3 regions of the Paucibacter sp. JuS9 genome follow, and region 1 is predicted to be linked to each of the others. Evidence: predicted binding sites of a transcription regulator. Region 1 holds the regulator's gene; each other region holds the start of a gene.
The links. The regulator FNR, encoded in region 1, switches genes on or off when oxygen is low (the NO sensors DNR and NnrR bind a similar motif). The targets are predictions, from matches to a motif close to TTGATNNNNATCAA.

Region 1 (9,932 bases):
GATGCTCGCGGCGCCGATCTACTGGGCGGCGCCGGGCGAGATGGCAACCGACCTGGTGCGCCTGCTGCAATGGGGCGAATGGGTGCTCTGCCTGCCGGTGCTGCTGTTCTCGGCGACCCCGTTCTTCAGGGGCGCCTGGCAGCAGATCCGCCAGCGGCAACTGGGCATGGACGTGCCCGTGGCGCTGGGCCTTGCGGTGGCCTTTGTGGCCAGCAGCGGCGCCACCTTCGAGCCCGGAGGTCTGTTCGGGCATGAGGTCTATTTCGATTCCTTGACGATGTTCGTCAGCTTCCTGCTGGCGGGACGCTACCTGGAACTGCGCTGGCGCCATCGGGCTGCGCAAGAGCTGGAGCGCGTTGCGGCCAAGATGCCCGAGATGGTCGAGCGGATCGACAGCGCCGGCCGCAGCGAGCAGGTGCCGCCGAGCCGCCTACGTGCCGGCGACCTCGTGCGAGTTTGCGCTGGTCAGGCCTTTGCAGCCGATGGTCGCGTTGAGCGCGGCCAGAGCTCGGTGAACGAGGCCTTGCTGAGCGGCGAATCCCTGCCAGTGATGAAGAACCAGGGCGACGCCGTGGTCGCCGGCAGCCTGAACCTCGATGCGCCCTTGCTGATGCGAGTCGAGCGCGTCGGCGCCGACACGCGTATCGAGGCCATCGTGCGGCTGATGCGGGAGGCGCTGAGCCAGAAGCCCGCCAGCGTGGCCCTGGCCGAGCGCGTGGCCGGACCTTTTCTGTGGGGCGTGCTCTTGCTGGCAGCGGGCGCTGCCGCCTGGTGGTCGTACTGGGAGCCTGCGCGGGCGGTGTGGGTGGCTGTGTCGGTGTTGATCGTCACTTGCCCCTGTGCGCTGTCGCTGGCGGCGCCCGCGGCTCGCGTGGCAGCGACAGGTGCTTTGGCCAAGCGAGGCTTGCTCTTGCGTCGCACCGAGCTGCTGGAATCTCTCTGTGAGGTGGACTTGCTGGTGCTGGACAAGACCGGCACCTTGACCGAAGAGCAGCTGCATTTGCGCCAGCATTGGTTGGCGGCTGGCGCCGATGCCGCCTTGCTCGAGCAAGCTGCAGCGCTCGCCGCGCATTCACGCCATCCGCTTTCTCAGGCGCTGGTGCGCGCCTGGCCTGATGCGAGTGCCGACTGGACGGACCTGCAGGAGTTGCCAGGTCACGGCCTGCAGGCCATGGATTCGCAAGGCCGGCAATGGCGGCTCGGCGCGCTCGCCTGGGTGGGCGAGGGCGTTGATCCTTCCGCAGGCCTTGCACAGCTCGCATTCGGCTGCGAGGGCCAGGTCTTGCTCTGGCTGCAGTTCGATGAGCGTGTACGCGAGGGCGCTGCCGAAGCCGTTGCTGCCTGGCATGCCGCTGGCCTCGGCACCCTGCTGCTGTCTGGCGATGCGCCCGAGCGTGCCGAGCGCGTGGCTGCAGCGGCTGGCGTGCAGCGCTGCATTGCCGGTGCCAGCCCAGAGCGCAAGTTGGCCGTGGTGGCCGAGTTGCAGGCAGCGGGCCGCAAGGTACTGATGGTGGGCGATGGCATCAATGATGCGCCGGTGCTGGCACGGGCCGACGCCAGCGTGGTGATGGGGCGGGGCGCGCTGCTGGCACGTGCGCAAGCCGATGCCGTGCTGGTCAACGAGCAACTGGCCGTGTTGCCGCGTGCCCGTGCCATGGCGCTGCGCATGCGCAGGGTGGTGAAGCAGAACCTCGCCTGGGCCGCGGCCTACAACCTGGCCTGTGTGCCGCTGGCGCTGAGCGGCTGGCTGCCGCCCTGGGCAGCCGGCCTGGGCATGGCGCTCAGCTCATTGGCAGTGGTAGCGAATGCACTTCGCCTGGCGCGAGGCTGACGATGGAATCGCTCTACATCCTGGTTCCACTGTCGGTGCTTTTGGTGCTGGTACTGGTCGGCTTGTTCGGCTGGGCGCTCAACAGTGGCCAATTGGACGATCTCGAGCGCGAAGGCGAGCGGATTCTGGAGCCGGACTCGCCTGCAGTTGATGCGGATCAACCGGGCAAGTGAGCTGCCGCCAAACAATTCTTCGCATTCAAGCGCATTGACTGAAAAAGGAGTGTGGCGATGGCCCAATCTGCGCCAAGTACGGCGATCAACTATGAGGACGGACCGGTCCGCGCGTTCGCGCTGGCGGCGGTCCTATGGGGTGTGGTGGGGATGCTGGTTGGCGTGATCATCGCCGCCCAGCTCGCCTGGCCCGACTTCCTCGGCGGCATTTCCTGGCTCAGCTACGGCCGCCTGAGGCCGCTGCACACGAACGCGGTGATCTTTGCCTTCGGTGGCTGCGCCTTGTTCGCGACCTCCTACCACGTGGTCCAACGCACTGGCCAGACGCGCCTGTTCGCGCCGGGCCTGGCCTGGTTCACCTTCTGGGCCTGGCAGCTGGTCATCGTTGCGGCTGCAGTTTCGCTGCCGCTCGGCGTCACCAGTGGCAAGGAGTACGCAGAGCTGGAGTGGCCGGTGGACCTGTTGATCACGGTTGCCTGGGTCAGCTATGCCATCGTGTTCTTCGGCACAGTGGGTACGCGCAAGATCCGCCATATCTATGTGGCGAACTGGTTCTTCGGCGCCTTCATCATCGCGGTGGCGCTTCTGCACCTGGTGAACAGCGCAGCACTGCCGGTGAACCTGTTCAAGAGCTACTCGGCCTATGCCGGTGTGCAGGACGCCATGGTGCAGTGGTGGTACGGCCATAACGCCGTGGGCTTCTTCCTGACAGCCGGCTTCCTCGGGATGATGTACTACTACATCCCCAAGCAGGCGGGTCGCCCGGTCTACAGCTATCGCCTGTCCATCGTCCACTTCTGGGCGCTGATCTTCACCTACATGTGGGCGGGCCCGCACCATCTGCACTACACGGCGCTGCCGGACTGGGCGCAGAGCGTGGGCATGGTGTTCTCGCTGGTGCTGCTGGCGCCGAGCTGGGGCGGCATGATCAACGGCATCATGACCCTGAGCGGGGCCTGGCACAAACTGCGTGACGACCCGATCCTGAAGTTCCTGATCGTTTCGCTGTCCTTCTACGGCATGTCGACCTTCGAGGGACCGATGATGTCGATCAAGACGGTCAACGCGCTCAGCCACTACACCGACTGGACGGTGGGCCACGTGCACAGCGGCGCCCTCGGCTGGGTGGGCCTGATCTCGATGGGCTGCCTGTACCACCTGATCCCCCGTATGTACGGTCGCACGGAGATGTTCAGCAAGCGCGCCATCGAGCTGCACTTCTGGATCGCCACCCTGGGCATCGTGCTCTACATCGCCGCGATGTGGATTGCCGGCGTGATGCAGGGCCTGATGTGGCGCGCGGTCAATCCGGACGGAACGCTGGTCTACACCTTCGTCGAAAGCGTCAAGGCGACCTATCCGTTCTATGTCGTGCGCCTCACGGGCGGCCTGCTCTACCTCAGCGGCATGCTGATCATGGGCTGGAACGTCGTGAAGACGATGCAAGCGGGCAAGACCACGCCGGTGCCTGTGCCGGCCGTGCTGGCCCACGCCTGAAGCCACGGAGTCAATAAGCTATGGCAAGCCATAACGTCAAAGGTCACGAGAAGATCGAGACCAGCAATTTCCTGATGATCGTGCTGGTGCTGCTGACGGTCATCGTCGGCGGTGTCGTCGAGATCGTGCCGCTTTTCTTCCAACGCTCCACCACGCAGCCAGTGCCCGGGCTCAAGCCCTACACCGCGCTGCAGGTGGCAGGGCGCGACATCTATGTGCGCGAAGGTTGCTACAACTGTCATTCGCAGATGATCCGCCCCTTCCGCGCCGAGACGCTGCGCTACGGCCACTACTCGCTGGCCGGCGAATTCGTCTACGACCGTCCGTTCCAGTGGGGCAGCAAGCGCACCGGACCCGATCTGCAACGCGTGGGTGGCAAGTACAGCGATGAATGGCATCGCATCCACCTGATCAATCCGCGCGATCTGGTGCCTGAGTCCAACATGCCGGCCTACCCCTGGCTGGCCACACGGCCGGTCGACGACAGCGACATGGGCAAGAAGCTCAGCGTGCTGCGCACTCTCGGTGCGCCCTACAGCGATGCCGAGGTGGCCGGTGCCGCCGAGGCCGTGAAGGGCAAGACCGAACTGGAAGCCGTGATCGCCTACCTGCAGGTGCTGGGCACCTCGGTGAAATAAGCAAGAGAGGTCATCATGGATCTCAATCAAATTCGAAGCGTCGTGACCCTGCTTTCGCTGGCGTGCTTTGGCGCCATCGTGTGGTGGGCTTACCAGCGCGCGCGCAACTTCGATGAAGCCGCCGCACTGCCGTTTGCCGACGAACAGCCGGGCTCGCAAGGAGCAAGCAATGAGTGATTTCGTTTCTGCCAGCTGGTCCTGGTTCGTGGCTGGCGCCACCATCGTGGGTCTGGTGCTGTGCCTGCTGTTGCTGGTCATCGCGGCGCGTCGCCGCGTCATGGCCACTGACAACACCACCGGCCATGTCTGGGATGAAGACCTGCGTGAGCTGAACAACCCGCTGCCGCGCTGGTGGATGGGCCTGTTCGTGCTGACGGTGCTGTTCTCCGGCATCTACCTGGCCCTCTATCCCGGCCTCGGCGCAATGGCCGGCAGCCTGGGCTGGAGCAGCCAGGGGCAACATGAGGCGGAGATGGCCAAGGCCAACGAGGCGATGACCAAGGTCTACGCCCAGTTCCAGGGGCAGCCTGCAGAGAAGCTGGCACAGGATCCCAAGGCCATGGGCATTGGCGAGCGCCTGTTCGCCAACAACTGCGCCGGTTGCCATGGCTCGGATGCCAAGGGCAGCAAGGGCTTCCCCAATCTGTCCGATGACGACTGGCTCTATGGCGGCAGCCACGAGACCATCGTCCAGACGATCGCCAAGGGCCGCCAGGGTCAGATGCCGCCGATGGCTGCAGCCGTGGGTGGTGCCGAAGATGTGAAGAACGTCGCCAACTACGTGCTCAGCCTGTCGGGCAGCCCGCACAACTCGATCGCTGCACAATTGGGCAAGACCAAGTTCGGCGCCTGCGCGGCCTGCCATGGCATGGACGGCAAGGGCAACCAGGCCCTCGGCGCGCCCAACCTGACCGACAAGGTCTGGCTGCATGGCTGGGGCGAAGAAGCCGTGGTGCGCATGATCAACGAAGGCAAGACCAATCAGATGCCGGCCCACGAGTCGCGACTGAGTCCTGATCAGATGAACGTGCTCGCAGCCTACGTGTGGTCGCTCTCGCACAACGGGCCCAAGCAGTAAACCCTGATGAATCAGTCCGAAGATTCCAGCGTCCAGGTCATCTCGCTGTACAAGGCCCAGGACAAGATCCATCCGCGCGCAGTTCACGGCTGGTTCGCGGCCTGGCGCTGGGCGCTGGTGTGGGGCACGCAGTTGCTGTTTTACGGGCTGCCCTGGCTGGAGTGGAATGCCCGGCAAGCTGTGCTGTTCGACCTCGGCAGCCGGCGCTTCTACATCTTCGGTCTGGTCCTGTATCCGCAGGACTTCATCTACCTGACAGCGCTGCTGATGATCTCGGCCTACGCGCTGTTCCTGTTCACAGCGGTGGCCGGGCGGCTCTGGTGCGGCTATGCCTGCCCGCAGACGGTCTATACCGAGATCTTCATGTGGGTGGAGAAGCTCTTCGAGGGTGACCGCCAGGCCCGCATCAAGCTCGACAAGGCGCCCTGGAACTTCAACAAGCTCTGGCGCAAGAGCGGCAAGCAGGCTGCGTGGATCGTGCTCGGCCTGTGGACCGGTTTCACCTTCGTCGGATACTTCACGCCGATCAAGGTGCTTGCCGCCGAGGTCATGAGCTTCGGCCTGGGTCCCTGGGAGACGTTCTGGGTGCTGTTCTATGGTTTTGCCACCTATGGCAATGCCGGCTACATGCGCGAGCAGGTCTGCAAGTACATGTGCCCGTATGCGCGCTTCCAGAGTGCGATGTTCGACAAGGACACGCTGATCATCAGCTACGACAGCGAGCGCGGCGAGCCGCGTGGTTCGCGCAGCAAGAAGGCGGACCCGACAGCCCAGGGCCTGGGCTCCTGCATCGATTGCACGCTTTGCGTGCAGGTCTGTCCGACCGGCATCGATATTCGCAAGGGCTTGCAATACGAATGCATAGGCTGCGCCGCCTGCATCGACGTCTGCAACGACGTGATGGACAAGATGAGCTACCCGCGGGGGCTGATCCGCTACGACACCGAGAACGGTCTGTCGCAGCACCTGACGAAGCTGCAGCTGATACGGCGCATGTTCCGGCCGCGCGTGATGGTCTATTCGGCCGTGCTCTTGCTGGTCTGCATCGCACTGGTCTACAGCCTGGCCACGCGTGCCCCGGTGCGCATGGACGTGGTACGTGATCGTGCCAGCCTGGCCCGCATCGTCGAAGATGGCCTGGTCGAAAACATCTACCGTGTGCAGTTGATGAATGCCACCGAGCAGCCGCAGATGCTGCAGCTTGATGCACGCGGTCTGCAGGGCCTGAAGCTCGCGGCGCCGGTGAGCCTCACGCTGGCGCCGGCCGAAGCCCGCTGGGTTACCGTGGCGCTGCGCTTGCCGCCCGAGGCCGCCACGGCGGCCGGTGCCGGCGCTCAGCACATTGAGTTTGTCCTGAATGGCGCGGGAGCGGCCCCCCTCGCCGAGAAATCCACCTTCGTGGTGCCACGATGAATACAGAGCAAGGAGTCCCCATGTCCGACGCAATCCATGCAGCCAAGCCCTGGTGGCGCTATCGCTTCATGTGGCTGGTGATTGGCGGCCCTGCCGCCGTGGTGGTGGCGAGCTTTGCCACGCTGACCCTGGCCATCACGCATCCCGATCCGGTGATCGAGCAGGCCTCGCGACCCTCGGCCGAGGGCATCGACGATGCCGCTCAGCAGCCTGCGATGCGGGCCCGCAACCACGCAGCCACGGGCGGCAAATGAGCACCGAGCCGGTCAGCAGGCGAGGCCTGGCGATGGTCGTGCTGTGGCCGGCCTTTGTGATGGCCGGTGTGCTGGAGGCCTTGGTCTTCGCGCAGGTCGACCCCAGCGAGCTCTGGATCAGCGAGCACCTGAGCCTGTCGAGCCAGGGCGTTTACACGCTGACCTTTCTCGTCTTGTGGCTGGTGATCAGCATTGCATGCGCCATCAGCGTGTTGATGGCCCGCATGCCGGATGAAGAAGAAAAAGGGCGCCGCAGCGCCCCGCACTGGCCCCGCTGAACGTCAGTTCGCGGCGCAGTTCGTGCCGTTGACCAATTGCTGCAAGCCTGCCTGATCGATGATGCGGATCTGGCGCTGCTTCACTTCCAGCAGGCCGTCGTCCTGGAACTTCGAGAATGTGCGGCTGACGGTCTCGAGCTTGAGCCCGAGGTAGCTGCCGATTTCTTCACGCGTCATGCGCAGCACCAGGCTCGAAGCCGAGAAGCCGCGCGCCTGCAGGCGCTGCGTGAGGTTCAGGAGGAAGGCGGCGAGGCGCTCCTCGGCGCGCATCGACCCCAGCAGCAGCATCACGCCATGGTCGCGCACGATTTCGCGGCTCATGATCTTGTGGAACTGGCGCTGCAATTCATTGAACTCGCGCGACAGTTCTTCCAGGCGGCTGAACGGGATCACGCACACCTGCGAGTCCTCAAGCGCCACGGCGTCGCAGCTGTGGTGGTCGCTGCTGATGCCGTCCAGGCCCAGCAGTTCTCCAGCCATCTGGAAGCCAGTCACCTGGTCGCGGCCGTCTTCCGACGACACGCAGGTCTTGAAGAAGCCGGTGCGCACCGCGAAGATCGACTGGAAGGGGTCGCCGCTGCGGAACAGCGCTTCCCCGCGCGGCACCTGCTTGCGCTGGCCGACCATGTTGTCGATCTGGTCGATGTTTTCCTGGCTCAATCCCACGGGCAAGCAGAGCTCGCGCAGATTGCAGCTGGAGCAGGCGACCTTGAACGGCTCGGGCTTGATAGGGGTGCTGGCGCTCATTGCGGTATCGGTGAACATGATGATCCTCAATCGTTGGCGCATTGTTCTCTGCCGCAAGCGATGAGAGATTGATCCGGATCAAGTCTGAAGGCGGGGAGCTTGGTCACAGTGGCGTTCATGGTCAAGACGCTCACCGAATCCACCGCCGGCATCGATGCCGACCTCCTGCGCCGCTTCGACGTCGCCGGCCCCCGCTACACCTCGTATCCTACCGCCGACCGCTTTGTCGAAGCCTTCGGCAAGACCGAGTACATCCAGGCGCTGGAGCAGCGCAAGGAAATGGTGGGGGGCAGCGCGCCCTTGTCGGTCTACGTGCACATACCGTTCTGCGAATCGGTCTGCTACTACTGCGCCTGCAACAAGGTGATCACCAAGCACCATGAGCGCGCCGGTGAATACCTGGTCGCCTTGCGCAAGGAGATCGAGTTGACGCTGCGCCACCTCGACCGGCAGCCGCAGGTCTCGCAGATGCATTTCGGCGGCGGCTCGCCGACCTTCCTGAGCGATGCCGAGCTTGAGGCCTTGATGGGCGACCTGCGCCAGGCCTTCCGGCTGCAGCCGGGCGCCGAGGTGTCGATCGAGGTCGATCCGCGCACGGTCAATGCCGAGCGCCTGGCCCACCTGCGCAAGATCGGCTTCAACCGCCTGTCCTTCGGTGTGCAGGACTTCGATCCGGACGTGCAGAAGGCCGTGCACCGCGTGCAGAGTCATGACAGCGTGGTCGCCCTGATGCGCGAGGCGAGGGCGCTGGGCTTCGAGTCGATCAATGTGGACCTGATCTACGGCCTGCCGCTGCAGACGTCCACCTCGTTCGCGCGCACCGTGGCCCAGGTCGCGGCATTGAAGCCGGACCGGATCGCGCTCTACGGCTATGCGCATTTGCCGCAGCGCTTCAAGCCGCAGCGCCGCATCGACGCGGCCGAGCTGCCGCAGGCCGGCGACAAGATCCAGATGCTGGCTGGTGCGATCAGCGGCTTCCTTTCCAATGGCTACAGCTATATCGGAATGGACCACTTCGCGCTGTCCACCGATTCTTTGGCCGTGGCCAAGCGCCAGGGGCGACTGCATCGCAACTTCCAGGGCTACAGCACGCAACCGGATTGCGACCTGATCGGTCTGGGCGTCTCGAGCATCGGCCGTGTGGGTGCCACCTACAGCCAGAGCGTGAAGACGCTGCCTGAGTATTACGACGCCCTGCGTCATGACGAGCTGCCCACCGCGCGCGGCCTGGCCCTGAATCGCGACGACCTGGTGCGCCGCGCGGTCATCATGGCCTTGATGTGCCAGGGCCGCGTGGAGTTTGAATCCATCGAGCTGGCGCACCTGGTCGACTTCAAGCGCTATTTCGCGGCCGAGCTGGAGAAGCTCCACGCGCTGGCGGAAACGGGCATGGTCGAGATTGAGCCCGGCGCGATCCAGGTGACGGCGCTAGGCTGGTACTTCGTCCGCGCCGTGGCCCTGGTGTTCGACCGCTATCTGCAGGCCGACCAGCAACGCGCGCGCTTCTCGCGAATCATCTGAACGCTGCCATGCTGGACGCTGCACTCGCCGGATCTGCCCTGCTGATGGGTCTCGCCGGCACGCCGCATTGCCTTGCGATGTGCGGCGCGGCGGCCACCGGCTGCAGTCGCGGTGGGCGCAGTTCCATGGGCGCTTTCCAGCTTGGCCGCCTGCTCAGCTACGCGCTTGGTGGCGCCATCGCTGCCGCCAGTGTTGGTGCCCTGGCATGGCTCGGCGGTGCTGCGGCCTGGCTGCGGCCCCTGTGGTTGCTGGTCCATTGCGCGGCGCTGCTGCTGGGGCTTTACCTGCTGGTGTTCGCCCGTCAGCCGGCCTGGCTGGGCCAGATTGGCAGGCAAGTCAGTGAGCAGGCAGGCGAGGTGAGGCTGGCGATGCCTGGCGCCGGGCGGGTCACCCTGTCCGCCCCGGCGCGGTCCGGTCTGCTCGGCCTGGCCTGGGTGGCCTGGCCCTGCGGCTTGCTGCAATCCGCCTTGCTGACCGCTGGTCTGGCCAGCAGCGCCGCTGC
Region 2 (9,932 bases), 1.6 Mb from region 1:
ACCATGAGCCTGAGCCCTGCCACACACCTGAACTGGGGCGCCGAGGCGCTCTGGCAGGAGCTCGAACCCCTGCTGCCCGGTCTCTCGATCGAGGTGCTGGCCCGTTGCGGCTCCACCAATACCGAACTGCTGGAGCGCCTGCGCCAGAGCAGCGAAGAGCCGTCAAGCGATCGCCGCGGCCACGCCCGCCGCAGCCACGACCTGCAGCCCTGCCTGCTGGTGGCCGAGCATCAGACCCAGGGCCGCGGCCGCATGGGCCGCAGCTGGGTCGCCAGCCCTGGCGCCTCGCTGACCATCTCGCTGGCCCTGCCCATGGCCCTGGCCGACTCGGCCGGCCTGTCGCTGGCGGTGGGCACCGTGCTGGCGGACGCGCTGGAGCCGCCCGGTGAAGGCGCGCTGCACATCGGCCTCAAATGGCCCAACGACCTCTGGCTCGATGGCCGCAAGCTTGGCGGCATCCTGATCGAGACCGTGCCGGCCGGTGGCCAGCGCATGGTCGTCGTCGGCATCGGCCTGAACATTCTGGCCGAAGGCAAGCCGGTGGACGGCCACCAGTTCGCGACCGGCTTCGCGAGTCTGGATGAGCTCTATCCAGGCATCGATGCACCGCGCGCCCTGGCCCTGCTGGCACGCCCGCTGATCAGCCTGCTGGCCGGCTATGCGAGCCAAGGTCTGACGCCCTGGCTTGACGCCTACAAGCGCCGCGACCTCCTGCGCGGCCAACTCATCACCGCTGGCAGCCTTGAAGGCCTGGGCGCTGGCGTGAACGCGCAGGGCGAGCTGCTGCTGCAGACCGGCAGCGGCGCGCCGCAAGCCGTCAGCGGCGGCGAGGTTTCAGTCCGTTTTTCACCCGGGGATCCCCATTGATGCTGCGCGCCCTTCTTGTTCTGCTGCTGGTCGTCAATGCGCTCTTCTTCTCCTGGACCCAGGGCTGGCTGGATGGCCTGACCGGCTTGCGCGCCATCGGCGAGCGCGAGCCCGAGCGGCTGAAGAAGGCCCAGCAGGTCGACCGGGTCAGCCTGCTGAGCCCGCAGGCCGCTGCCGCCTTGCAACTCACCGCCTGCATCGAAATCGGCCCGGTTGTGGGCGAGGCTGCCCTGCAGCAGGTGCAGAGCTCGCTGGAGCGCGTCGGCATCACGCCGGCCAGCTATGAGCTGCAGGCCAGCGAGCAGGCGGGCCAGTGGGGCGTGGCCACGATCAAGCTGACCAGCAAGGACTTCCGCGAGCGCAAGGAAGAAACCTACAAGCGGCTCAAGGTGCCCTATGAAGCGCTGCCCGGCATGCCCGAAGAACAGCCCAGCCTGCTGCTGAGCCGGCATGCCAGCGAAAAGGCGGCCGAAGCCGCGCTGGAAGCCTTCTCGCAGCGCGCCCTGAAGGGCCTGCGGGTGCTGCAATTGCAGAAGGCCCAAACCAGCCACAAGCTGCGCTTCGAAGCCGCCGACGGCGCCTTGCAGGCGCAGCTGCGAACGCTGACGGCCCGCGAGTTCGGCGGGCCGGGCCTGCACACTTGCGTGCCCTCTGCCGGCGTGGCGGCTTCTGCGCCCACGCTCACGCCCACGCCCGTGCCCGCCCCCGCTGCAGCCTCAGCCGCGAGCTCGGGCGGCAGCCGCTGACAAGCGCCGAGAGCGGGCCGGGCCGCCCAGCAAGGCGCCGGCCAGCAAGAGGCCCAGCAGCCACAAGGGGCTGGTTGCACCGCCGCCGCCACCACCCCCGCCCGAGCTCACAGGCGGTGTCACCACCACAGGCACCGCAGCGACCGAGATCGTGCTCGGGTTGCCTGGGTAGCTCGTGCCCTGGTCATCGGTCAGCGTGACCCGCACCACGAAGCTGCCGGCAGCCGAGGGCGTCAGGGTCACGGTCTGCGTGTTCGTGCCCGAGCTGAAACCGGTGACGATGCCGCCGCCGTCGACCAGGGTCCAGCTGTAGCCCGCAACGCTGCGGCCGGCAGCCAGGCCGGTGATGCCGGCGGTAAGCGTGACCGACTGGCCGGCCGTCGGGCTGGCACTGGCCTGCACGGTGACGCCGTTCAGCGCCTGGGCCGCAGTCACGGCCGCGGCGGCATCCAGCATGCCGGCGCCGCAGTAGCTGGTATTGCAATAGCACTCGAGCAGCTCGGTGCCGTTGGGCGCTCGGCATTGCAGGGTGCCGGCCGTGGCGCCGATGCTGACGAAGGGCCGCGCGCTGCTGCGCAAGGCCGCCATCGCCTCGGCAGGGCTCATGCCCGGCCGCACCGACATCATCAGGGCCACGGTGCCCGCCACCAGGGGCGCCGAGAAGCTGGTGCCCACCGAGGCTGCGCCATCGGTATAGGCGTTGTCCGCCGCCTTGGGGCTTGTTGGTCCGCTGTTGGTCGTGCTCAGCATCGGGTAGAGGCAGGGCTCGCCCGCGCCGGTGTTGATGCAGTTGCCTCCAGGGGCGCTGATGGTCACTTCGGGGCCCAGGCTGGAAAAGCCGACCTTGCTGCCGACGTGCCGCAGCGCCGCCACCGCAACCACACCCGGGCAGTTGCCCGGCACGCCCACGGCCAGTCCGGCCGTGTTGCCGGCGGCCGCCACCACCACAGCGTTGCGGGCCGTGACCTGGGTGATGACCTCCCGGTACAGCGCGCCGGTGCTGTCGCTGGCCGCGCAGCTGCCCTCGCCGCCCAGGCTCAGGTTGAGCACCCGGGCCGGGTTTGCATTGACCGTCGTGATACCGGGCACGTTCAGGCCCACGGCCCATTTCATGCCGGCAATGATGTCGGAGTCGTAGCCGCCACATTTGCCCAGCACCCGCACCGGCAGGATCTTGCTGCCCCAGCTGACGCCCGCAATGCCCAGGCCGTTGTTGCTGGACGCGGCAATCAGGCCGGAGACCCGCGTGCCATGCCAGGAGCTGTTGCTGATGTCGGCGCTGGTGCAGCCACTGCCCAGCGCGCCGCTGGTGATGTCGGCTTGCGAGACCCAGTCGCCCGGATCGTTGGCGTCGGCGTCATGCAAGTCACCATCATTGGCGGTAGCCCGGGCCACGGAGCTGCTGCTGGCGAAGCCGATCATGTCGTAGCCAGGCAGCAGCTTGGCCGCCAGGTCCGGGTGGTCGTAGCGCACGCCGGTGTCGAGCACGGCCACCACGATGGCAGCGCTGCCGGTGGTCTTGTCCCACGCGTCGGGCGCATTGATGCTGGAGACCACCTCGCCCGCCGGCGCCTTCAGGTACCACTGGCCGACGGCCGGCAGGTTGTTGTTGCCCACGGCGTAGAGCGGGTCGTTCGGCGTCGTGGCCGCGTGGCGGCGCAGGTGGTCGACCGCAACCAGTTCCACTTCGCTGTCCTGCGCCAGGCGCCTGGCGAGCTCGGCTGAGCTCAGGCCATCCGCAAGCATCACATGGGTGCGCTCGTCCAGGCTTCGCAGGGCCGCCAGCGGGCGACCGATTCTTTGCGCCAGGCTGAGTGCGCGTGTCTGAGCGATCTGGCGCACTTCGAGCGCGCCGCTGTTCGCCGCCATGATCTTGGCCCGCACGCTCGGCGCCGCGGCCTTGAAGCGCACGATGACCCGCGCCGATTCATCGCTGGCGGCCTGGCTGGCGCCAGTGAACACGAAGGCCAGGCTCAGACTGGCCAGCAACTGCTTGGTCGCGAAATTCATCAGCACGCCTTGGAGGCTTGGTCGCAATGCCCGCAGTGTAGAAGCGCGGCCTGCCGCCTGCTGTGAAGAAAGGCAATCGCTTCCACGCTTGACGGACACAAACGGAAAAGCCCCGCAGAGCGGGGCTTCTTGAAGGCAGCGAGCGATGCCGCCCAGGCCAACAGGATCAGGCCGCGACCACGCGCACCATCTCCAGCACCTTGTTCGAATAGCCCCACTCGTTGTCGTACCAGGACACGAGCTTGACGAAGGTGGAGTCGAGTGCGATGCCGGCGTCGGCGTCGAAGATCGAGGTGCGCGCATCGCCGCGGAAGTCGGTGGCGACGACCTTGTCGGTCGTGTAGCCCAGCACGCCCTTGAGCGCGCCTTCCGACTGCGCCTTCATCTCGGCGCAGATCTCGGCGTAGGTGGCCGGGTTGTTCAGCTCGACCGTCAGGTCGACCACCGACACATCGCTCGTGGGCACGCGGAAGCTCATGCCGGTCAGCTTCTTGTTCAGCTCGGGAATCACCACGCCCACGGCCTTGGCGGCACCGGTGCTCGACGGGATGATGTTCTCGAGGATGCCGCGGCCGCCGCGCCAGTCCTTGTTGCTCGGGCCGTCCACGGTCTTCTGAGTGGCGGTGGCAGCGTGCACGGTGGTCATCAGGCCGCGCTTGATGCCCCACTTGTCGTTCAGCACCTTGGCCAGCGGTGCCAGGCAGTTGGTGGTGCACGAGGCGTTGGAGATGATGGCCTGGCCGGCATAGGTCTTGTGGTTGACGCCGTAGACGAACATCGGCGTGTCGTCCTTGGAAGGCGCGGAGAACACGACCTTCTTGGCGCCCGCAGCCAGGTGCTTCTCGCCACTGGCCTTGTCCAGGAACAGGCCCGTGGCTTCGATCACGATGTCGGCGCCGACTTCGTTCCACTTCAGCTCGGACGGGTCTTTCACGGCGGTCAGGCGAATGCGCCGTCCGTTGACGATCAGGGTGTTGCCGTCGACCAAGACTTCGCCGTCGAAGCGGCCATGCACGCTGTCGTAGGTCAGCATGTAGGCCAGGTAGTCAGGCTCCAGCAGGTCGTTGATGGCAACGACTTCCACGTCCTTGAAATTGGCGATGGCAGCGCGGAACACCATGCGGCCGATGCGGCCGAAGCCGTTGATACCGATCTTGATCGTCATGAGGAAAGCTCCTGGGTATTGGGAATTCTTGCGGCCCCGCGGTGCGTCAGGCGCCCGGAACGGCGAAGCCGCAAGGATACCCGGTCGCACTGCCGCCCGGGTTACCAAGGGCCATCAAGACACTGCGCGGCATCAAGCCTTCTTCAACACCACACGCACCGTGTCGGCCAGGTTCTCCGGCGTGAAGCCGAAGTGCTGGAACAGCACCGGCGCCGGGGCCGACTCGCCGTAGGTGTCGATGCCGACGACGGCTGCGCAGCCGTACTTCCACCAGCCGTCGCTGGCGCCCATCTCGACCGCCACGCGCGGGATGCCTTCGGGCAGCACCGAGAGCTTGTACTCGCGGTCCTGGCGATCAAACACGCTGGTGGAGGGCATGGAGACCACGCGCACGGCGATACCGCTCTTGGCCAGTTGGGCTTGCGCATGCAGGGCCAGCTGAACTTCGGAGCCGGTGGCGATGATGACGGCTTGCGCCTTCTTCTTCAGTCCGACTTCGCTCGGCTCGGCCAGCACGTAGCCGCCCTTGGCGATTTCATCGACCGCGGTCTTGGGCGCATAGGGCAGGTTCTGGCGCGACAGGGCCAGCACGCTCGGGCGCTGCGCGTTGCCGATGGCCATGGTCCAGGCGACCACGGTTTCGGTGGTGTCGGCCGGGCGCCAGACATCCAGGCCCGGAATCAGGCGCAGCGAAGCGACATGCTCGATCGACTGGTGGGTCGGGCCGTCTTCGCCCAGGCCGATGGAGTCGTGCGTGAACACATGGATGACGCGCTGCTTCATCAGCGCGGCCATGCGGATCGCATTGCGGCTGTAGTCGCTGAAGGTGAGGAAGGTGCCGCCGTAGGGGATGTAGCCGCCGTGCAGGGCCACGCCGTTCATGATGGCGGCCATGCCGAACTCGCGCACGCCGTAGTTGATGTGGCGGCCGCCGTTGGGCACGCCGGCATCGTCAAAGCGCAGCGGCGCCGTCGACTTGGTGTTGGTGAGGTTGGAGCCGGTCAGGTCGGCCGAGCCGCCCAGCAGCTCGGGCAGCGCAGCGGTGAAGGCTTCCAGCGCCAGCTGGCTGGCCTTGCGGCTGGCCACGGTCTGCGCTTCGCTGTGGGCCTTGATGACGGCATCGACGGCGACTTGCGCGTAGTTGGCAGGCAGCACGCCCGCTATGCGGCGCGTGAACTCGGCGGCCAGCTCGGGGAAGGCCTCGGCATAGGCGTCGAACTGGGCGTCCCAGTCGGCTTCCAGGTTCGAGCCCTCGGTCTTGGCATCCCAGGCCTCGTAGACCTCCTTGGGCACGACGAAGGGCTCATGCTCCCAGCCCAGGGCTGCGCGGGTCAGCTTGATTTCGTCAGCGCCCAGGGCCTCGCCATGCGCCTTGGCCGTGCCGGCGCGGTTCGGGCTACCCTTGCCGATGGTGGTCTTGGCGATGATCAGCGTGGGCTTGGTCTCGCTCATCTTGGCCTTGGCGATGGCCGCGTCCACAGCGTTCACGTCGTGGCCGTCCACCGGGCCGATCACGTTCCAGCCATAGGCCTGGAAACGCTGGGCCGTGTTGTCGATGAACCAGGGCTGGACCTGGCCGTCGATGGAGATGCCGTTGTCGTCGTAGATGGCGATCAGCTTGTTCAGCTTCCAGGCACCGGCCAGGGCGCAGGCCTCGTGGCTGATGCCTTCCATCAGGCAGCCGTCGCCCAGGAAAGCGTAGGTGTGGTGGTCGACGATCGCGTGATCTTCGCGGTTGAATTCCTTGGCCAGCAGCTTCTCTGCCAGCGCCAGGCCCACGGCATTGGTGATGCCCTGGCCCAGCGGGCCGGTGGTGGTTTCAACGCCGGGGGTGATGCCCACTTCGGGGTGGCCCGGGGTCTTGCTGTGCAGCTTGCGGAAGTTCTTCAGCTCGCCGATGGGCAGCTCGTAGCCGGTGAGGTGCAGCAGCGCATAGATCAGCATCGAGCCATGACCGTTGGACAGCACGAAACGGTCGCGGTCGGCCCAGTGCGGATTGGCCGGGTTGTGGCGCAGGTGGCGGGCCCAAAGCGCAACGGAGATCTCGGCCATGCCCATGGGCGCGCCGGGATGGCCGGAGTTGGCTTCCTGCACGGCATCCATGGCCAGTGCGCGGATGGCATTGGCCATCAAATTGGTGTTGCGGGCAGCGGAGTTGGCCATGGTGTCTGTGTTGGGTTGGTTCTGGGGTAAACCCGGCATTTTACGTGGCCCGGCGATGGCGTCGATCCAGACCCTTGATCCAGGGCAAAGCAGGGTCGCGAATACGGGCGCAGGCTTGCGTCATGAACCCGCTGACCTTGCGCGTGATCCGTGAAGAGCATCGAGCCCTTGCGGCCATGCTGCGCTCGATCCTTCTCCTGCTGGCCGAGCACCGCCGGCGCGCCACCCTGCCCGACTTCACCGCGCTGCGCGCCATGCTTTTCTATGTCGACGAGTTCCCTGAGCGGCTGCATCACCCGAAGGAGAGCGAGCTGCTGTTTCCGAAACTGCGCGCACGCGTGCCGGCGGTGCGCGAGACACTGGACCGGCTCGACGACGACCATGACCGCGGCGAGCGCGCGATACGCGACCTGGAGCATGCGCTGCTGGCCTTCGAAATGATGGGCGAAGCCCGCCGCAACGCCTTCGAGCAGCTGGCCGAGCGCTATGTGCAGGGCTATCTGCGCCACATGGAAATCGAGGAGCGCGAAGTGCTGCCGCTCGCGCTCGAACATCTGCAGGCGACTGATTGGGAAGACCTCGACGAGGCCTTTGCCGCCAACCGCGACCCGCTCACCGGCCATGCACCGGACGAGCCCTACCGCGCCCTGGTCGAACGCATCCTCAACAGCCTGCCCACGCCGCTGGGCCTCGGCCCGGCCCTCTAGGCCCCCTAAACTGCGGCTCCATGCGAGCCATCATCCTGGCGGCCGGGCGCGGAGAGCGCATGCGGCCGCTGACCGACCACACACCCAAACCCCTGCTCAAGGCCCGCGGCAAGCCGCTGATCGAATGGCATATCGAAGCGCTGGCCCGGGCCGGCGTGCAAGACATCGTCATCAACTGCGCCTGGCTGGAAGAGCAGTTCCCGGCCGTGCTCGGCGACGGCAGCCGCTGGGGCCTGCGCCTGCACTACTGCTTCGAGCAGCAGCGCTTTGGCGGCGCGCTGGAAACCGGCGGCGGCATCGCCACTGCCCTGCCGCTGCTGGGTGCCGATGGCGATGCGGCCTTCTGGGCGGTGTCGGGCGACATCTACATGCCCGGCTTCGAGTTCGACCCGGCCAAGGCCGCCGCCTTTGCAGCCTCTGAACAACTCGCCCATCTGTGGATGGTGCCGACACAGGCCCAGCATCCGCAGGGCGATTTCGCCATCGATGCCGACGGCCATGTGCGCGCCGACGGCGGGCCGCTGCAGGTCTTCGCCAATATCGGCCTGTACCGGCCGGCGCTGTTCGGTGTCATCCGGGCGGGCGAACGCCAGCGCATGCGCGTGGCGCTGGACCATGGCATTGCGCTGGGCCGCATCACGGCGGAGCTCCATGACGGCCCCTGGATCAATGTGGGCACACCCGAGCAACTGGACGCGCTGAACGCGACCTAGCAGGCTAGCTGCGCACCACCTGCAGCGCCGGGTCTGCCAGCCATTCCGTGGCTGAGGCTCGCACACGGCGTTGCAGCTCGGCGGCGCTGAGCTGCTCGTCCGCGCCCAGCACGCCCACCCAGCGGTTGCGGCCGGCCCGCTTGGCGGCATAGAGCGCGCCATCCGCCAGCGTCACCACGCCCGCCCAGTCCACTGCGCGCGGATGCTGGCGCGACAAGGGGAAGACGGCGAAGCCGACCGAGCAACTGCGGGTGACCTGCGCACCATCGGGCAGGATGAACGGCCGGTCGGCCACCATGGCGCGAGCGCGCTCGGCCAGTTCGATCGCATGCTCGCGCGATGCGGCGCGGGCCACGATCAGGAATTCCTCGCCGCCCCAGCGCACCAGGTAGTCGGCCTCGCGGAACACCGGCTGCAGCCGCTCGCGCATCTGCACCAGCACGGCATCACCGCCGGCATGACCATGCTCGTCATTGACCGACTTGAAGTGGTCGATGTCGACCAGGAAGAACACCAGGTCTGCGTCCAGCGGGGGAGCCGCCTGGCCATGGGCCATGTCTTCGAAGCGGCGCAGGGTCCAGGCCACATCGGACTCGATGTGCTGGGTCAGGAAACGGCGGTTGCGCAGGCCGGTCAGCGGGTCGGTGAGGCTGGACTCCTCCAGCGCCGCGCTCTTCTGCTGCAAGGTGAGCGAAAGGCTTTCGAGCTCGGCCGTGCGGCTGCGCACCATGTCCTGCAGCACCTGCTGGCGACGGCGCAGGTAGCCGGTGCGCAGATGCACGATGATCATCAAGCCCAGCCACAGCAGCCCGATCAGCAGGGCGCGCGCCCACCAGGTCTGCCACCAGTTCGGCAGCACGTCGACAGGCATGCTCAGCTCATGCGGGCTCCAGGCGCCGCTGCGGTTGGTCGCCCGCACCCTCAAGGTGTAATGGCCTGGATTCAGGTTGCTGTAGCTGGCCACGCGCAACTCGGCGCCGGTGTTGATCCAGTCGTTGTCGTAGCCGTCCAGCTTGTAGCGGTAGCGGCTGCGCGCCGGGTCGCTGTAGTCCAGCGCGGCGAACTCGACACTGAAGCTGCGCTGGCCGGGCTTCAGGGCCAGGCCTTCGGCCGCCTGGCCCTGGCCCTGGCGGCGGCCGTCGATGCGCAACTCGGTCAGCACCACCGGCGGCTGGAAGCTCCAGCCGTCGAAATGGTTCGGGTCCACCACCAGGAGACCGCGGCTGCCGCCGAACAGCATGAGGCCGTCGCTGGTGGCGCCATAGGCCCGGAACCAGCCGGTGCCGAAGTCCACGCCGTCGGCAGGGGTCAGCTCGTAGACATGGTCCTTCTGCGGGTCGTAGACATGGTGCTGGGTCCAGATGCGACCCCGGTCGTCCTGCATCAGGTTGGCACCGAAGGCACGGCCACCAATGCCATGGCGTTCGCTGATGCGCTCGAAGGCGGCGGTCTTGCCATCCCATTCCAGCATGCGGTGCAGGCCGATGGCGGTGTCCACCCACAGCCGCTGCTCGCGGTCCACCAGCACGCCAACCACCGAGGCATGGGCCAGTCCCTGGCC
Region 3 (9,932 bases), 2.2 Mb from region 1:
GAGGCGCGGCCGGCCGCCAAAACCACCAAGGCCAAGGCCGCCGCAGCGGCGCCTGTTGCCGAGGTGGCAGCCCCGGCCAGCAGCACCAGCCGATTCGCAGATCGTTTTGCTCCACCCAAGCCGCCAACGCGCCAAATGAGTAGTCCCGTGATTGAAAGCCCCCGTACCCCCGCCAAAGCCGACCCCAAGCTGGTCAATGCCTGGAAGACCAAGGCTGGCAAGGATCTGACCGACGCCGAAGTGCTGGCCATGCCAGAGTCGGAGTACATGAACGACAAGCAGATCGAGTTCTTCCGCGGCAAGCTCACCGAGCTGAAGGACGGCGTTCTGTCCAATGCCGGTGAAACCACCGAGCACCTGCGCGAAGACACCTCCATCGTGCCGGACCCCGCCGACCGCGCGACGATCGAAGAAGAACATGCCCTGGAGCTGCGCACCCGCGACCGCGAGCGCAAGCTGCTGAAGAAGATCATGCAATCGCTGGCCCGCCTGGACACCGGCGAGTACGGCTATTGCGATGAAACCGGCGAGCCCATCGGCCTGGGCCGGCTGATCGCCCGCCCGACCGCCACTCTTTCGCTGGAAGCTCAGCAGCGTCGCGAGCTCAAGCAGAAGATGTTCGGCGATTGACAGCTTCAACAAACAGCTCGAAGACCAGCCCGACCCGCGCGCATGACTGATCCGAAAGACGGCGAGAGCTTCTTCCGCAAGGTCGCGCGCTTCGTGGCCAACCCCACGACCGACTGGGCCGAGCTGAATTCGCGCCAGGACGACCCCGAGGCCGATGCGGCCAAGGCCGAGCTGCGCGCGATGGTGGAACGCAAGCGCCGCAACGACTTCGTGCGCAAGCGCGAGCTCGACATGCTGCGCCGCATCCGCCGCGAGGGCCTCACGCCCGAGCAACTGGCCGCACTGGGCGGCTCCTCCTCGCGCATCGACGACATGGAGCGCGGCGCCAGCGGCGGAGCCCGCAACAGCGGCATCGACTCCAAGCTCGAGCAGGGGCTGAAGGCCAAGATCGACCAGATCGAGCAGCAAATGGCCGGCGAGAACTTCGCCAACACCCAGGTGCAGCAGGCGGCCCACCCGCCCGGTTTCTTCGAGACCAGCACCCGCCCCATCCATTTCGCCTCGACCACCACCGAGCCGCCGGCCGCCCGCGTCAGCGAGTTCTCTTCGCCCGAAGAAGTGGAGCGCCTGGAGGCACCGCCGACTCCGGCCGTGGCCACCATGGGTGCCGGCATGTCGCCACCGTCCAGCGGCGCGCCCAGCCGCCTGCCCGATCTGCATTTCGAGGTCGAGCCGCCGCTCAGCTTCAAGCTGGCCGAGCAGCGCCCGGCAGCCCCGCCACCGTCTGCCGTGGCACCGCCGCCGGGGCCCGAACTGCCGATGCCGCCGCCGGTGTCGGCCCCGGCCGAGCCCGCCGAACTGGTGCATGACGCCGAGCTCGACAACGCGGTGATCGCCTTTGCCAATGCTGATTACGAAAGCTGCGAGCGCGACCTGATCGAGCTGACCCGCGCTGGCGGCCCGCGCAATCTGCATGCCGAAACCTGGCTGGTGTTGTTCGACCTCTACCGCGCCACCGGCCAGGCCGCCAAGTTCGAGCCGCTGGCACTGGAGTACGCGCAGCAGTTCGGCCTTTCAGCGCCGCAGTACTTCTCCATGCCCAAGCTGGTGGCCGATGCCGCCCGCAACGAGCGCGTCCCCAATGCCAAGGCCGGCGGCGTCAGCTGGACCGCGCCCGAGCAGCTGACGCTGGAAGCCATCATCAAGCTGGAGCAGCGCTGCCAGATGATGCCCATGCCCTGGGTGCTGGACTGGGGTCCGTTGAAGACCCTGGACAGCGACAGTGCCACGCGCCTGCGCCAGCTGTTCCGCAACTGGGCCACGCAACCGCTGGACATCCGCTGGCTCTCGGGCGACCAGTTCCTGCAGCAGCTCAAGGACCTGGCGCCGGTCTCGGTGCGTGCCACCGACACGGCCTTCTGGATGCTGCGCCTCGAAGCGCTGCGCCTGGTGAACCGGCCCGATCATTTCGACGAAGCGGCGATCGACTACTGCGTCACCTACGAGGTGTCGCCGCCGTCCTGGGAGCCGACCAAGTGCCGGGTGCGCGTCAGCGGCCAGTCGCTGTCCACCGCCGGCATGCCCAACTCGACCGTGCATGGCAGCGAGCACACCACCGGCTTCCTCGAGTCCCAGATCACCGAGATGGCCCAGCTCTCGGCCAATGCTCAATTGGAACTCAGTGGCCAGCTGACCGGCGACATCGGCGAAACGCTCAAGACCATGGCCGGCCAGCTCGGTGCGGCCACCACCATCATCATCCATTGCCCCCTGCTGATACGCCTGGACTTCATGGCGGCGGGCGACCTGCTGAACTGGGTGCTGACCCGGCGCAGCGAGAACCGCGCGGTGATCTTCACCGAGGCGCACCGCCTGGTGGCCCTGTTCTTCGGCGCGATGGGCATCAACGAGCACTCGCGCGTCAAAGTGCGACAAGCCTAGGGCTTTCGCGCTTCAGAGAAGACTCATATCCCGCAGGGATGTGATGTCGGAACTACGGTACGGCAGGCCTGACCGACGGCCGCGCACCTTGCGAGGCTTGACGCGACTCAAGGCGCTGCGGCCGGCCCGGGCTTAGGCTGTGCAGCATGCCGCACCGTATCGCCACCCGTAGCTGGGGGCTGGCCAAGCCCCACCCGATGAATGCCGCCGCCAGCCGGGCCGAGGCGCGATGGCGCTGGCCGGTGCTGATCGCCCTGATGTGCACAGTGCCGGCCTTCTACATCGAGCTGCTGGACAACCTGCCGACGCCACTGGCCATCGCCATCTACCTGGGCGCGGCCCTGCTGGTTCTGGTGTCGCTCTGGCGAGTCGCCAGGCAACTGCCGGATCCCCTCGACTACCTGCGCGCCAATGCTCTTGACCTGGTGCTGGTGACAGGCCTGCTCGCCGCCGCCAGCCTGCCGCCCAGTACCGCTTCGCATGGCGCGCTGGCCGCGCGCCTGCTGGTGGCGCTGCTGACGCTCGCCCGCATGGTCTGGGCGATCAAGTCCTGGGTGACGCGCGGCGGCCTGACCTATCTGCTGCTGATTGCCCTGGTGGTGCTGGGCTTGTGCGGCGTCGGCTTCTGGGCCCTGGAGCCTCGGGTCCAGGGGCTGGGCGAGGGCCTGTGGCTGGCCTTCACCACCGCTGCCACGGTGGGCTACGGAGACCTCGTGCCCAGCACGCCGGCCGCGCGGATCTTTGCCGTCTTCGTGGTGCTGCTGGGCTATGCCGTGCTGTCGCTGGTGACTGCGGCCATCGCAGCCATGTGGGTGGAAACCTCTGAACACCGGATGGAAGACGACATCCTGCGGGACGTGCACGCCCAGATGCGCGAGTTGCGCGAGGAGATCCAGCTGCTGCGCGCGCAGCTGAAGGACGGCGGCTGACCGGCCGCTACAGCGCCAGTCGCTGCGCCTGCAGCGCAAGAATCCCGTCGAAGATCAGGCTCTCGTGCAGCTCGTGCTCGAGCTCCACGGCCGGTGCCACCTTCCAGCCTGCGCCACCCGTCATCACCGTGAGCGGCGATTGCCCTGAGCGGCGCTGCAGATGCCGGTGCATGCGCTCGATGGCGCCGACGATGGCATAGGTGCCGCCGCTGGTCAGCGCATCCGAGGTATTGGTCGGAAACTCCCGGACCTCGCCGGTCGGCACACGCAGGCCGGCCGTGCCGCCTTCCAGCGCGCGCAGCATGATGCCGTGGCCCGGCAGGATCAGGCCGCCCAGAAAATGGCCTTCAGCGTCCAGCGCATCGACGGTCACCGCTGTGCCCACCATGACCACCAGACAGGCCCGCGGCAGGCCACGGCGCACCACCAGCGAGCGCGCGCCGATCAAGGCCACGAAGCGGTCGGTGCCCAGCCGGCTCGGGTGGTCGTAGCCATTGGTGATGCCGCCGGCATGAGCCGCCGAGACGACCCAGCGTGGTTCGATGTCCCAGAGCTCGAGCTGCTCCTCGACGCGGCGGCGCACCGCATCGCCCGCCACGTTGCAGCCCAGCATGCTGTGCGGTGCCGGCAGCGCAGCCCATTCGGTTTCGGCCAGGCGGTCGATGTTTTCCAGGAACACCGCACCATGTTGCAACAGCACGGCGCCGGGTTGGGGCGAGGCATAGAGCGCCCATTTCAGTCGCGTGTTGCCGATGTCGATGGCCAGAAAACTCATGGAGTGGCTGAGCGTGGTGCGCATTGCGGTGGCGGTTAGCGTAACAGCCCTGCGCGGACAAACGCCCGGGGCGCGCGACGGGTTATAACCGGCACTGTCTTGGTGCAGGAGTGATGCATGAATTTTTCCGTCCGTAGCAAGCTCTGGATGCCGGTGGCTGGCCTGGCCGTTGTGGTGGTACTGATGACGCTGTCCTCCGCCACGCGAACCAAGAGCCTGGCCGAAGAGGCACGCCTGAACCAGGCGCGCCAGCAGCAGAAGTTCGATCTCTCGCTGCGCTGGCGCGGCCAGACCGAGACCAATGCCACGCGGGCGGTGGCCGGCATCATCAGCAGCGATGCGGCCGTCACTGCCGCATTCAAGCCCGAGATCGAGGCGACCACGACCACCATCTCCGAGATCCAGAAGCAGCTCGAGGAGCTGGCTACCGAGCCGGAAGAGAAGGCCGCCATGGCCCGCATCGCCGACACCCGCAAGGACTACATCGCCGTGCGCGCCGACGTCAGCAAGCTGAAGTCGGGTGGCGATGCCGCTGCGGCATCAGCGCTTCTGCAGGACAAGCTGATGCCGATGCTGAAGCGCTACCTCGACGCACAGCAGGACTTCATCAAGCTGCAGCAGCTGCGCTCCGACGCACTGCGTGACGCGGCCACGGCCGAGCGCATGCGCACCGTCTGGCTGGTAGCGGCCGTGATGGGTACGCTGGTGGCATTGATGGGCGTGGCCACGCATTTCCTGGCCCGCTCGGTGCTGCAGCCGCTGGAGGCCGTCACGGCGCAGGCCCGGCACATTGGCGACGGTGACCTGAGCCGCTCGATCAGCACCGACCGCAGCGACGAGATCGGCTCGCTGCAGCGCGCGCTCTGCGCCATGCAGGACTCCCTGAACCGCATGGTGGGCGCCGTGCGCCAGAGCGCCGACAGCATCCAGACGGCCAGCGCGGAGATTGCATCCGGCAACCTGGACCTGAGCCAGCGCACCGAGCAGGCGGCCTCCAACCTGCAGCAGACCGCCAATTCGATGAGCGGCCTGACCACGACCGTGCGCCAGAGTGCTGACGCGGCCTCCACGGCCAACCAGCTCGCCAACAGCGCCGCACAGGTCGCCCAGCGCGGCGGCGCCGTGGTGGGCCAGGTGGTCACGACGATGGACGAGATCAACGCCAGCTCCAAGAAGATCGCCGACATCATCGGCGTGATCGATTCGATCGCCTTCCAGACCAATATCCTGGCGCTGAACGCTGCCGTGGAAGCGGCCCGAGCCGGCGAGCAGGGCCGCGGCTTCGCCGTGGTGGCCTCCGAGGTTCGCTCATTGGCGCAACGCTCGGCCGGTGCGGCCAAGGAGATCAAGTCGCTGATCGACACCAGCGTGGACAAGGTCGAGGCCGGCAGCCGCCTGGTGCAGGACGCCGGCACGACGATGAACGAGATCGTCGCCAGCGTGCAACGCGTGACCGACATCATTGCCGAGATCAGCGCCTCCACCATCGAGCAGAGCCAGGGCATTGGCACGGTCAACGACGCCGTGGCCCAGCTCGACCAGATGACCCAGCAGAACGCCGCCCTGGTGGAGCAAAGCGCGGCCGCGGCCGAATCCTTGAAGGACCAAGCCATCAACCTGACCGAGGTAGTGCGGGGCTTCAAGCTCTAAGAAGCAGGCAAGCGTGATCAATTCCTTGCCAGCACGCTGTCAAGCTGGTCAGAATCAAGCGGCCGCCCCATGATGGGGCTGTCCATCCAACAAGGAGATCCGCACCATGAAGAGCACGTACTACCGCAGCATCGCCAAGACCCTGCTGCTGGCCGCGGCCCTGAGCACCGGCGCGCATGCGGCCGACGGTGGCGCCACCGCCGAGCAGGCCACGGCCATGGTCAAGAAGGGTGTCGCCTTCATCAAGGCCAATGGCCACGACAAGGGCTATGCCGAGATCACCAGCAAGACCGGCCAGTTCCGCGACCGCGACCTCTACCTGACGGTCTACGGCATGGACGGCGTGGTACGCGCCCATGGTGCCAACGAGAAGATGGTGGGCAAGAACCTGATCGAATTGAAGGACGTGGACGGCAAGGCCTTCGTCAAGGAGCGCCTGGACATGGCCAAGACCAAGCCGACGTTCTGGCAGGACTACAAGTTCACCAATCCGGAGAACAAGAAGATCGAACCCAAGAGCATGTACTGCGAGAAGCTTGAAGACATGGTGGTCTGCGGCGGCATCTACAAGTAAGCAAACCAGCGCTGAACCGGGAGGGTCATTCATGAAACTGGGTACCAAGCTTCTGATGGCCCCGCTGCTCACCGCGGTCGTGGCACTGGCCGCCGGCGAGATCAATGCGCTGCTGATGAATCGCGAGGCCGCGGCCAACCAGCTGGAAGTGCAGGCACAGATGGAGCAGTTCAAGACCCTGGCCAGCACCCAGACCCAATTGGGTCAGGTGCATGCCAGCGTCTACCGCACCGTCGCCCTGATGGCTTCGCTGGATGACGCCAAGACCAAGGCGCTGCGTGCCGACCTCGCCAAGCAGCTGGGCGGTGTGCAACGCACGCTCGCCGCCAGCCTGGACGGCAGCGGCGCCGACGAGCAGCTGCACTCCGGTGTCGTCGAGGCCGGTGGGCAGATCGACAAATACCTGAAGGCCGCGGACTCGGCCATCGACCTCGCTTCGGTCGACCCGAACACCGGCATCGCCGCGATGCAACAGGCCGATGCCGCGTTCGAGAGCCTGGCCAAGACCATGGGCGGCATGGTGGCGCGCATCGACGCACTGGCGGCCGAGTCTGCTGAAAGCTCACAGGCCCGCTCCACCCGCTACAACATCATCCTGACACTGATCGGCCTGCTGGCCGCCGGCGGCGCCGTGTTCGTCGCCTGGCGCATGCAGGGCAAGCTGGTGGCCGAGCTGGCACGGGCCGGCGAGGTGGCCAATGCCGTGGCCGCCGGCGACCTGAGCGTGGCAGCCGACAGCGACCGTGCCGACGAAGTGGGCGACCTGCTGCGCTCGCTGGACCGCATGGCCCAGCAGCTGAGCGAGTCGCTGCGCACCGTGCGCGAGTCCTCACAATCGATACACACGGCCAGCGCCGAAATCGCCAGCGGCAACCAGGACCTGAGCGTACGCACCGAAGAAGCTTCATCGAACCTGCAGAAGACCTCCAGCTCGATGGAGCAATTGACCGGCACGGTGCACCAAAGCGCCGAAAGTGCCTCCACGGCGAACCAGCTGGCCAACAGCGCAGCTCAAGTGGCGCAGCGCGGCGGCACGGTCGTGGGCCAGGTGGTCGCGACGATGGACGAGATCAACACCAGCTCCAAGAAGATCGCCGACATCATCGGCGTGATCGACAGCATCGCCTTTCAGACCAACATCCTCGCCCTGAACGCGGCGGTGGAAGCCGCGCGTGCCGGCGAGCAGGGCCGCGGCTTTGCGGTGGTGGCCAGTGAAGTGCGCTCGCTGGCGCAGCGGTCAGCCTCGGCCGCCAAGGAAATCAAGGGCCTCATCGATACCAGCGTCGACAAGGTCGAGACCGGTGCTCGCCTGGTGCAGGACGCCGGCACGACGATGAACGAAATCGTGGCCAGCGTGCAGCGCGTGACCGACATCATTGCCGAGATCAGTGCCTCCACCATCGAACAGAGCCAGGGCATTGGCACAGTCAACACGGCCGTCGCCCAGCTCGACCAGATGACGCAGCAGAACGCCGCGCTCGTCGAGGAGAGCGCGGCCGCAGCCGAGAGCCTGAAGGATCAGGCGGTCAAGCTGTCGGACGTGGTCAGCGGCTTCCGCCTGCGCTAGCCTGCTCGCCGAAAGGCAGCAGCTGTTCGAGCTGCGCGGCCTCACGAACCACCTCGCCGACCACCAGGATCGCGGGGCTCGCGATGCGCTCGCGTTTCAGGGTAGCGGCCAGGGTGCCGAGCGTGCAGATCGCCTGTCGCTGATGCTCGGTATGCGCTGCAGAGATCACAGCCGCAGGCATCGCAGCCGGCATGCCACCGGCGCGCAAGGCGGCCACCAGCGCTTCGGCGCGCGCCAGGCCCATATAGATCACCAGCGTCAGGCCGCTGCGCGCCAGGGCGGCCCAGTCGGGTGCGTCCTCACCGTCTTGCCTGTGGCCGGTGACGAAGGCCACGCCGGGTGCATGGCGGCGGTCGGTGACCGGAATGCCGATGCTGGCGGGCGCGGCGATGCCTGCGGTCAGGCCTGAGACTACTTCCACTTCGATGCCGGCCTCGCGCAGCGCCGTGACCTCTTCGCCGCCGCGGCCGAAGACGAAGGGGTCGCCGCCTTTCAGGCGGACGACCCGCGCACTGCTGCGCGCCTCGCGGATCATCAGCTCATGGATGAAGCGCTGCTCGGTCGAGACGCAACCGCCGCGCTTGCCGACGCGCAAGAGTCGCGCATCTGATCGCAGCAGCGCCAGCACACGGGCATCGACGAGGTCATCGGTCAGCACCACATCGGCGTCCTGCAGGCGCTTGAGCGCACGCACAGTCAGGAGTTCCGGGTCGCCGGGGCCGGCGCCAACAAGGCTGACAGTATTCATGTGATCACCTCTTCGCGAACTTCGGACACAAGTCGACGCAGCGACGGCAGGCAGGAGCCGCATTGCGTGCCGCATTTCAATTGCCCCTGCAGCTGGGCCAGGCGCTCGTTCGGCGACCCGCTGACGCCCCCTAGGCAGGCACGGATGCTGTCCTCACGCACGTTGAAACAGTTGCAGACCTGCGGGCTGCTCTGCTGCATGCCCTGCGGCGCCTGCGCTTCGGGTGCGAGCAGCCAGCGGCCATGCGGCGCGGCGGCTTGCGCTTCACGCCAGAGCTCGGTGAGCCAGGCGCCCTCCTCGCCTTCGCCGACACGCAGCAGGGCTTGCAAGCGCGCCTGATCGCCCTCGCCGGACAGGCGCAGCGCGCGATGGCGGCCCCGGCGGGTGTCGGCATAGCGCAGCACGCCGGTACCTTCGAGCTTGAGGATGGCGGCCAGGCGCTGCAAGAGCGCGGGGTGCGGCGCCTGCGCCAGCGCCGCGTCCAGGCACCAGCCTTCGCTGCCGCCAAAGGCCTCGTCACGCGGCGGCGCGGGCAGGCATTGCACATAGCCAAATTCAGGCATCAATGCGCGCAGCTGCTCGCGCAGCGCAGCGCTCTCTGCAGCTGGCACCCAGGCCGCAGCGCTGATGCGCCAGGGCAGCTCGGCAGACTGCACATTCATCGCCGAGAACTTCAGCTCGGGTTGGCGGGCATCGGGGCAGAAGGCGTCTTGCGTCAAGGCGTTGATGCCATCGCCACCAATGAACTCGGCGCCCCAGTGCATGGGCACATAGGCCTGTCCGCAGGCCACGGTCTCGTCTGCCTGCATGGGCAGCACCAGGGAACCGCGACGCGTCGTCAGCTTGCCCAGCCCGCCGTCTTTCAGGCCGCGCCGTGCCAGGTCTTGCGGATTGAGCCGCACCGCCGGCCTGGCGTCGAAGGCCATCAATCGCGGCACCGCGCCGCTGCGGCTCATGCCATGCCACTGGTCGCGCATGCGGCCGGTCGTCAGGGCGAGCGCAAAGCTGGCGTCGATCTTGTCGGCAGCCGCCGCAAAGGGCCTGCTGACGAAACGGGCACGGCCGTTGGCAGTGGCGAAGCGCGAGTCCTGGTAGAGCCTTGCCCGGCCCTGCGACTCAGCCTCCGGGCATGGCCACTGCTGTGGTGACCGCTCCAGCATCGCGTAGGTGAGGCCGGT

Region 2: ABT392_RS17810 (hemerythrin domain-containing protein) is a predicted target of FNR. The motif match lies at 7,026-7,039, and genes of this name have one in related genera.
Region 3: ABT392_RS00445 (potassium channel family protein) is a predicted target of FNR. The motif match lies at 2,609-2,622, and genes of this name have one in related genera.

The regions. Positions count from the first base shown of each region.
Region 1 is NZ_CP194172.1:2,347,492-2,357,423, reverse strand. It holds gene ABT392_RS10525 (heavy metal translocating P-type ATPase) at 1-1,831, shown strand, start outside; gene ccoS (cbb3-type cytochrome oxidase assembly protein CcoS) at 1,834-2,004, shown strand; gene ccoN (cytochrome-c oxidase, cbb3-type subunit I) at 2,062-3,501, shown strand; gene ccoO (cytochrome-c oxidase, cbb3-type subunit II) at 3,522-4,139, shown strand; gene ABT392_RS10505 (cbb3-type cytochrome oxidase subunit 3) at 4,155-4,316, shown strand; gene ccoP (cytochrome-c oxidase, cbb3-type subunit III) at 4,309-5,217, shown strand; gene ccoG (cytochrome c oxidase accessory protein CcoG) at 5,224-6,630, shown strand; gene ABT392_RS10490 (hypothetical protein) at 6,651-6,884, shown strand; gene ABT392_RS10485 (hypothetical protein) at 6,881-7,162, shown strand; gene fnr (fumarate/nitrate reduction transcriptional regulator Fnr) at 7,166-7,927, opposite strand; gene hemN (oxygen-independent coproporphyrinogen III oxidase) at 8,027-9,430, shown strand; gene ABT392_RS10470 (urease accessory protein UreH domain-containing protein) at 9,439-9,932, shown strand, end outside.
Region 2 is NZ_CP194172.1:3,987,145-3,997,076, forward strand. It holds gene ABT392_RS17785 (biotin--[acetyl-CoA-carboxylase] ligase) at 4-867, shown strand; gene ABT392_RS17790 (hypothetical protein) at 867-1,613, shown strand; gene ABT392_RS17795 (S8 family serine peptidase) at 1,584-3,623, opposite strand; gene gap (type I glyceraldehyde-3-phosphate dehydrogenase) at 3,790-4,788, opposite strand; gene tkt (transketolase) at 4,921-6,951, opposite strand; gene ABT392_RS17810 (hemerythrin domain-containing protein) at 7,074-7,658, shown strand; gene murU (N-acetylmuramate alpha-1-phosphate uridylyltransferase MurU) at 7,679-8,371, shown strand; gene ABT392_RS17820 (two-component regulator propeller domain-containing protein) at 8,376-9,932, opposite strand, start outside.
Region 3 is NZ_CP194172.1:104,963-114,894, reverse strand. It holds gene dksA (RNA polymerase-binding protein DksA) at 1-630, shown strand, start outside; gene ABT392_RS00450 (hypothetical protein) at 673-2,511, shown strand; gene ABT392_RS00445 (potassium channel family protein) at 2,658-3,440, shown strand; gene ABT392_RS00440 (type III pantothenate kinase) at 3,448-4,215, opposite strand; gene ABT392_RS00435 (methyl-accepting chemotaxis protein) at 4,333-5,865, shown strand; gene ABT392_RS00430 (cache domain-containing protein) at 5,972-6,439, shown strand; gene ABT392_RS00425 (methyl-accepting chemotaxis protein) at 6,471-8,006, shown strand; gene cobA (uroporphyrinogen-III C-methyltransferase) at 7,984-8,754, opposite strand; gene ABT392_RS00415 (nitrate reductase) at 8,751-9,932, opposite strand, start outside.